Regions from separate parts of the Stenotrophomonas sp. STEN054 genome, predicted to be linked through region 2. Evidence: riboswitches for the same ligand, from Rfam matches in the RefSeq annotation. Region 2 holds a riboswitch; the other holds the start of a gene.
The links. A riboswitch is a leader RNA that binds a small molecule or an ion and turns the genes downstream of it on or off. The one in region 2 is predicted to bind glycine.

Region 1: linked by a shared signal. The riboswitch ahead of gcvP (aminomethyl-transferring glycine dehydrogenase) and the one ahead of AC1VXD_RS07100 (trimeric intracellular cation channel family protein) in region 2 are both predicted to bind glycine.

Annotation. Positions count from the first base shown of each region.
Region 1 covers NZ_JBXFWG010000020.1:23,319-27,297, reverse strand. The annotation lists gene AC1VXD_RS10205 (multidrug effflux MFS transporter) at 1-1,002, opposite strand, end outside; glycine riboswitch at 1,310-1,412, shown strand; gene gcvP (aminomethyl-transferring glycine dehydrogenase) at 1,475-3,979, shown strand, end outside.
Region 2 covers NZ_JBXFWG010000013.1:13,308-17,286, forward strand. The annotation lists gene AC1VXD_RS07095 (3-deoxy-7-phosphoheptulonate synthase) at 1-788, shown strand, start outside; gene AC1VXD_RS07100 (trimeric intracellular cation channel family protein) at 1,065-1,682, opposite strand; glycine riboswitch at 1,765-1,870, opposite strand; glycine riboswitch at 1,884-1,973, opposite strand; gene AC1VXD_RS07105 (GIY-YIG nuclease family protein) at 2,014-2,289, shown strand; partial or broken gene AC1VXD_RS07110 (nuclear transport factor 2 family protein) at 2,312-2,398, shown strand; gene AC1VXD_RS07115 (NAD(P)/FAD-dependent oxidoreductase) at 2,502-3,779, opposite strand; gene AC1VXD_RS07120 (NYN domain-containing protein) at 3,888-3,979, shown strand, end outside.

The sequences.
Region 1 (3,979 bases), on a different contig from region 2:
GGCCAGCGCCAGGATCGGGAAGATCAGCGCCATGCCCATGCCGCCCAGGAAGATCGGCAGCACCGCCCACGGCAGGGCGAACTGCGGCGCCAGGGTCACGTAGCCCACGTTGAGCAGCACCGACAGCGCGCACAGGCTGAAGCCGATGCCGATCTGGCGGGTGGGCGTGGTGCGCCCGGCCATGCGCCCGGACAGGAACGAACCGGTGGTCATGCCGCCGATAGTGGGAATGAACAACCAGGCGAAGCCACCTTCGCCCAGGTGCAGGTGCTGCATCACAAACACTGGTGCCGAGGCGATGTACAGGAAGATGCCGCCGAAGTTGATGCTGCCGGCCAGGGCCAGGCGCAGGAAACGCGGGTTGAAGCCGATGCGCACGTAGTCACGCAGCAGGCCACGTGGCGACAGCGGCACGCGAGCGGCCACCGGGTGGGTTTCCGGCATGAAGCGTGCGGTGCAGACCAGCAGCAGCAGCGAGAACACCACCAGGAACCAGAAGATCAGCGGCCAGCCGGCGCCACTGAGCAGGATCCAGCCACCGATGATCGGCGCGATGGCCGGAGCGATGCCGAACAGCATCGACACCTGGCTCATCAGCCGCTGCGCATCGTGGCCGTGGTACAGATCGCGGATGACCGCGCGGCCGACGATCATGCCGACGCCGGCCGACAGGCCCTGCAGCGCGCGGAACACCAGCAGCGTGCTCAGGTCGGTGGACAGCGCGCAGCCGACCGAGGCACCGATGAACACCACCAGGCCGCCGAGGATCACCCGCTTGCGGCCCCAGGCATCGGACAGCGGCCCGTGCGCCAGGCTCATCAGCGCATAGAACAGCAGGTACACGCTGATGGTCTGCTGCACGGCCACTTCGTCCACCGCCAGGCGCTGGGCCAGCTGCGGGAAGGCCGGGAAGATGGTGTCGATCGAGAACGGGCCGAACATGGCCAGGCCTGCGAGCAGCAGGGCCATGCGTCGGGTGGAGGGGGCAACAGCGGGGGTCATCGGCAAAGCGTCCGGCTGGGCCATGCGTGGCACGCACGGCGGGCGCCGATCCCCTGCAGCAGGGACGGCGCCAGATGAATACGAGAGTGCGGCCATGATAGGCCGGGATTGCGGCCGATGCCATCGACCGCTGCACGAAACGCACGGCCGGGCCATCGGCCATTCAGGCCCGCAGGCCCCCTGCCCCCGCTCCGGGCCGTGTTCAGCCGCGGCAACCAGCTATAATCGGCGGGCAACATGGTGGGAGAAGCGGAACACCGCTGCCGAAGGCGCAACGCCCGTAATCGCTCAGGCCCGATACCACCCGTAACAGAACTCTGGAGAGACCGGTTCGATCCGGCGCCGAAGGGGCACGAAGCTGCGGCCAGCCGCGCTTTTAAACTCTCAGGCAAAAGGACAGAGGGGCGCCCCGCAGACCGCCAGCCGGCGGCTTGTGCCCGTGCGTGTGCCCTTTCCTGACGGATCCTTCGCCATGTCCCAGAACACCCCCTCCCTGCGTGAGCTTGAGCATCATTCCGCGTTCGTCGAGCGCCACATCGGCCCCAACGACGCCGAGATCGCGCAGATGCTCGACGTCGTCGGCCACGCCACGCTGGATGCGATGACCGATGCCATCGTGCCGGCCAGGATCAAGTCGCCCGCACCGCTGGCACTGCCGGAATCGATGACCGAAGTGCAGGCGCTGGCGAAGATCCGCGCGATCGCCGACAAGAACACCGTCCTGCGCAGCTTCATCGGCCAGGGCTACTACGGTACCCACACGCCGAACGTGATCCTGCGCAACATCCTGGAAAACCCGGCCTGGTACACCGCCTACACCCCGTACCAGGCGGAAATCTCGCAGGGCCGCATGGAAGCGCTGATCAACTTCCAGACGCTGTGTGCCGACCTGACCGGCATGGAGATCGCCAACGCCTCGCTGCTGGACGAAGCCACCGCCGCCGCTGAAGCGATGACCCTGGCCAAGCGTTCGGCCAAGTCGAAGTCGGACACCTTCTTCGTGCACGATGCCGTGCACCCGCAGACGCTGGAACTGCTGCGCACCCGCGCCGAGCCGATGGGCATCGTGCTGCGCGTGGGCACCCCGGCCGAAGCAATGGAAGCGGAGGCCTTCGGCCTGCTGCTGCAGTACCCGGACACCTTCGGCCAGGTCGGCGACTACAAGGCGCTGGTCGATGCCGTGCACGCGCGCGGCGGCCTGGTGGCCGTGGCCACCGACCTGCTGGCGCTGACCCTGCTGGCCGCCCCCGGCGAATGGGGCGCGGACATCGTGGTCGGCAACAGCCAGCGTTTCGGCGTGCCGTTCGGTTTCGGCGGCCCGCACGCTGCGTTCATGGCCTGCCGTGATGCCTACAAGCGTTCGATGCCGGGCCGCCTGATCGGTGTCTCCATCGATGCCGAAGGCAAGCCGGCCTACCGCCTGACCCTGCAGACCCGCGAGCAGCACATCCGCCGCGAGAAGGCGACCTCCAACATCTGCACCGCGCAGGTGCTGCTGGCGGTGATGGCCTCGATGTACGCCGTCTACCACGGCCCGGAAGGCCTGGCCCGCATCGCCCGCCGTACCCACCGCCTGGCTTCGATCCTGGCCGCGTCGCTGCGCAGCGCCGGCGTGCAGGTCGGTAGCGACTTCTTCGACACCCTGCACATCACCGGCGTGCACGCCGCTGAGATCCACGCCAAGGCCCGCGCCGCCGGTTACAACCTGCGCGCGATCGACAGCGACTCGGTCGGCATCAGCCTGGACGAGACCGCGACCCGCGCCGACATCGTCGCCCTGGCCGCCGTGTTCGGTGCGCAGGCCGATGTGGATGCGCTGGATGCCAGCACCGCCGACGAACTGCCGCCTGCCCTGCTGCGCCAGTCCGCGTTCCTGACCCACCCGGTGTTCAACACCCACCACAGCGAGCACGAGTTGCTGCGCTACCTGCGTTCGCTGGCCGACAAGGACCTGGCGATGGACCGCACGATGATCCCGCTGGGCTCGTGCACCATGAAGCTCAACGCCACCGCCGAGATGATCCCGGTGACCTGGCCGGAGTTCTCGCAGATCCATCCGCTGGTGCCGGCCGACCAGGCGCTGGGCTACAAGGAACTGATCGAGACGCTGGAAGCGATGCTGGTCGAATGCACCGGCTACGACGCGGTCAGCCTGCAGCCGAACTCCGGTGCGCAGGGTGAGTACGCCGGCCTGCTGGCGATCCGCGCCTACCACCGCTCGCGCGGTGAGGACCACCGTGACATCTGCCTGATTCCGGATTCGGCGCACGGCACCAACCCGGCTTCGGCACAGATGTGCGGCATGAAGGTCGTGGTGACCAAGACCGATGCCAACGGCAACGTCGATGTCGAAGACATCCGCGTCAACGCCGAGAAGTACAGCGACCGCCTGGCCGCGATCATGATCACCTACCCGTCCACGCACGGCGTGTTCGAGGAGGAAGTGGCCGAGATCTGCGAGATCATCCACCAGCATGGCGGCCAGGTGTATACCGACGGCGCCAACATGAACGCGCTGGTCGGCGTGGCCAAGCCGGGCAAGTGGGGTTCGGACGTTTCCCACCTGAACCTGCACAAGACCTTCTGCATCCCGCACGGCGGCGGCGGACCGGGCGTCGGCCCGTGCGCGGTGAAGGAACACCTGGCTCCGTTCCTGCCGGGCAAGCTGGGTGACAACGGCCCGGTCGGCATGGTCAGCGCGGCCAGCTTCGGCAGCGCCTCGATCCTGCCGATCAGCTGGATGTACATCGCCATGATGGGCAGCGAAGGTCTGCGCAAGGCCACCCAGGTGGCCCAGCTCAACGCCAACTACATCGCCAGGCGCCTGGCTCCGCACTTCAAGACCCTGTACACCGGCCGCAACGGCCTGGTGGCGCACGAGTGCATCCTCGACGTGCGTCCGCTGGAGAAGACCAGCGGCATCGGTGCCGAGGACGTGGCCAAGCGCCTGATCGACTTCGGCTTCCATGCTCCGACC
Region 2 (3,979 bases):
AAAAGCCGCGCACCACGGTGGGCTGGAAGGGCCTGATCAACGACCCGGATCTGGATGGCAGCTTCAAGATCGACAAGGGCCTGCGCATCGCCCGCGGCCTGCTGCGCGACATCAACAAGCTGGGCCTGCCGGCCGGCGTCGAGTTCCTTGATGTGATCTCGCCGCAGTACATCGCCGATCTGGTCGCCTGGGGCGCCATTGGCGCGCGCACCACCGAAAGCCAGGTGCACCGCGAACTGGCGTCGGGCCTTTCCTGCCCGGTCGGCTTCAAGAACGGCACCGACGGCAACGTCAGGATCGCGGCCGATGCAGTGGGTGCGGCGTCCAACGCGCACCACTTCCTGTCGGTGACCAAGCAGGGCGGCACCGCCATCGTGTCGACCACCGGCAATCCGGATTGCCATGTGATCCTGCGTGGCGGCAAGCAACCGAACTACGACGCAGCCAGCGTCGGCGAGGCCTGCCAGGCACTGGCCAAGGCCAAGCTGCCGACGCGCCTGATGATCGATGCCAGCCACGCCAACAGCCTCAAGAACCCCGAAAACCAGCCGAAGGTGATCGAGGACATCGCCACCCAGCTGGAAGACGGCGAACAGCGCATCGTCGGGGTGATGGTGGAAAGCCATCTGGTCGGTGGCCGGCAGGAACTCGTCGAAGGCCAGCCGCTGGTCTACGGCCAGAGCATCACCGATGGCTGCATTGATTGGGACACCACCGTGCAGGTGCTGGAGCGCCTGGCCGCTGCCGTGCGCGCCCGCCGTGACGTAAAGGTGTCCGAAGCCGCCTGAGTGCGGCACGTGTGTGGATGGCGGCCAGCGCCTGCGGGGGTGCGGCCGCGATCAGGGTCGGTCGGAGTTGGAGGCTGACCCGTCCGCACCGGCGATGCGCCTGGCGCTGCGTAAGTGCGACAGCGCCAGGTACATCGCCGGGGGGGGGATACCGTTTTTTTGCAGGGTCGAGTCATACTTTACTGACGCAGTAGATCCACGCCATGCGTGTACAAGCTCGACGCTACGAACAGCGCATGGTCATCGGCAGCACCGGGCCACGCCCGGCGGACGCAGTCAATGCACTTCGTCGTGGTACACGAACTTGGGCATTTCCCAGCGGTAATGGATCGCCAGCAGGCGCAGCGCGAAGCCACCCCCCAGGCAGCACAGGATCGCCGTGGCATCGGCCACGCCCCAGCGCAGCAGCAGCAGATACACCGCGCCGGTCAGCAGCGAGATGATCGCGTACAGCTCCTTCTGGAAGATCAGCGGCACCTCGTTGCAGAGGATGTCGCGCAGCACGCCGCCGAAGGCACCGGTGAGCATGCCGGCGATCAGCACGATTGGCATCGCATGGCCTGCCTCGCGTGCGATCGAGCAGCCGATCAGGGTGAAGGCGATCAGGCCCAGGCCATCGAGCACCAGGAAGGTGCGGCGGAAATGGTGCATCCAGCGCGCCACCCAGGTGGCGATCAGCGCCGCGCACACGGTGAAGCCCAGGTACTCGGGGTGCTTTACCCAGCCCAGCGGGTAGTGGCCGAGCAGGATGTCGCGCAGCGAACCACCGCCGAGGGCGGTGACGCAGGCGATCATGACCACGCCGAACAGGTCCATGCGGCGGCGGCCGGCGGACAGCGCGCCGGTCATGGCTTCGGCGGAAATGGCAACGAGATAGATGATGGACAGCAGCATGGGACAGGCTCCGGGCGCGGTGGGGCCGGCCATGCGCGTATACCGCCACTGCCTGCGCAATGACGGGATGACGATGACCGGTGCCGCTCCCGCTGTCCTTTTGCCTGAGAGTTCAGCGGGATGAACCGCGTGCCCCTTCGGCGGATCGTGCCGGGCGAGCCCGGTGACCTCTCTCCAGCTCGGCGAGTCGAATGCATGGTTGGTGGGATTCCAGCCCACCGGCCTGAGCGATCATGGGAGCCTGCGCCTTCGGCGGGCGCCAGCGCGGCGCCTCTCTCCTGCATTCGGACGCCAGTATATCCGCTGCAGTGCAGCAAGCCATAATCCCCCCATGGCCCGTCCTTCCGCCCCGTGGTTCCTGTATCTGCTCGAATGCCGGGACGGCACCTATTACGCCGGCATCAGCACCGACGTGGCGGCTCGTTTCGCTGCCCACCTGGCCGGCAAGGGCGCCCGTTACACCCGGGCCCGGCCGCCGCTGCGCATCCTTGCCGTGCGCGAATACCCGGACCGCTCGGCCGCCTCCCGCGCCGAATGGCAGCTCAAGCAGCAGCCGCGCGAACGCAAGCTCGCCTGGCTGCAGGCCCCGGTCGAGGCCGTCCTGTAACGCCGAGCCCATGCTCGGCTGCAAGCGCGTCGCACGGTCCCTGCACCCGGAGCTGGCAACGCGCGCGGTGGTTGGCGATACGCCTGACGGGCGCCTGGGCCTTGGCCGATGAACCGGTAGATCCACGCCACGCGTGGATGCTTTCCATGTGCCCCGCGCAGGCATTCATCCACGCATGGCGTGGATCTACTGTGGCGGTGTTCGAGGGGCCATCACTTCGGCCGGCGATCTTCCTGGTCATCACCAAAAATGATGCGCGCGCTGCGCTGGTAGCTCCAGTACGCCACCGCCCAGTTCAGCAGCACCACCACGCGGTTGCGGAAGCCGATCAGGAAGAACACGTGCGCGGCCAGCCAGAACCACCAGGCCAGCACGCCTGACAGCTGCAGCCGGCCCAGGTGCACGATGGCGGCCATGCGGCCGATGGTGGCCAGGTTGCCGTAGTCGGCGTACTTGAACGCCCCCGGTGTCGGCTTGCCATGCAGGCGCGCGCGGATGACATCGGCCACGTACTTGCCCATCTGCTTGGCGGCGGGCGCCACGCCGGGCACCGGCTTGCCGTTGGCCTGGTTCACCGCGGCCAGGTCACCAGCCACGAACAGTTCGGGGTGCCCGGACAGGGTCAGGTCGGGCTGCACCTGCACGCGGCCGGCGCGGTCCAGCGGTACGTCCAGCGTGCGCGCCAGCGGCGAGGCGGCCACGCCGGCGGCCCAGACCACGGTGCGTGCGGGCACGAACTGTTCGCCCAGTTTGAAGCCGAGGCTGTCGATGTCGCTCACCGGGGTGCCGGTCAGTACTTCCACGCCCAGCTTTTCCAGCTGCCGGCGTGCCTTCAGCGAAAGCACCTCGGGAAACGAGGACAGCACGCGCGGGCCCGCCTCGACCAGGCGCACCTTGGCGCTGGCCGGATCGATGTGGCGGAACTCGTTGCGCAGGGTGTGGCGGGCGATCTCGGCCAGGGTGCCGGCCAGTTCGACGCCGGTGGGGCCGCCGCCGACCACCGCGAAGCTCAGCCATGCGGCCTTCTTCGCCGGGTCCGGTTCGGCCTCGGCGCGCTCGAACGCCAGCAGCAGCTTGCGGCGCAGGGCAATGGCATCGTCCAGGGTCTTCAGGCCCGGCGCATCGGCCGCCCACTGGTCGTTGCCGAAATAGGCGTGGGTGGCGCCGGTGGCCAGCAGCAGGCTGTCGTAGCCCAGGGTGCTGCCGTCGGCCAGCTGCACCTGGCGGGCGGCCTTGTCGATGGCGACGACCTCGCCCAGGCGCACTTCCACGTTGCGCTGGTGGCCGAGGATGTGGCGCAGCGGCGCGGCGATGTCGGGGGCGGACAGGCCAGCGGTGGCGACCTGGTACAGCAGGGGTTGGAACAGGTGGTGGTTGCGGCGGTCGAGCAGAGTGATCCTGATCTTTTCGCGGGCCAGGGCCCGGGTGGCCCAGAGGCCCGCAAAACCGCCGCCGATGATGACCAGGTGGGGGACTGGTTCGCGGCTCATCGACGTACTCCAGAGGGGGATGGATGTCGCCCTGCATCATCGCACGTCACATGGCTGCCAGTGGCCATGGGTGATACTCCGCTCAGCCTGCAGCCCACCGAGGAAACCATGTCCGAACCGGAAAAGCGTATCGCCCTGCTGATCGACGCCGACAATGCGCCGGCCTCGAAGATCGACGAAGTCCTGGCCGAAGTCGCCCG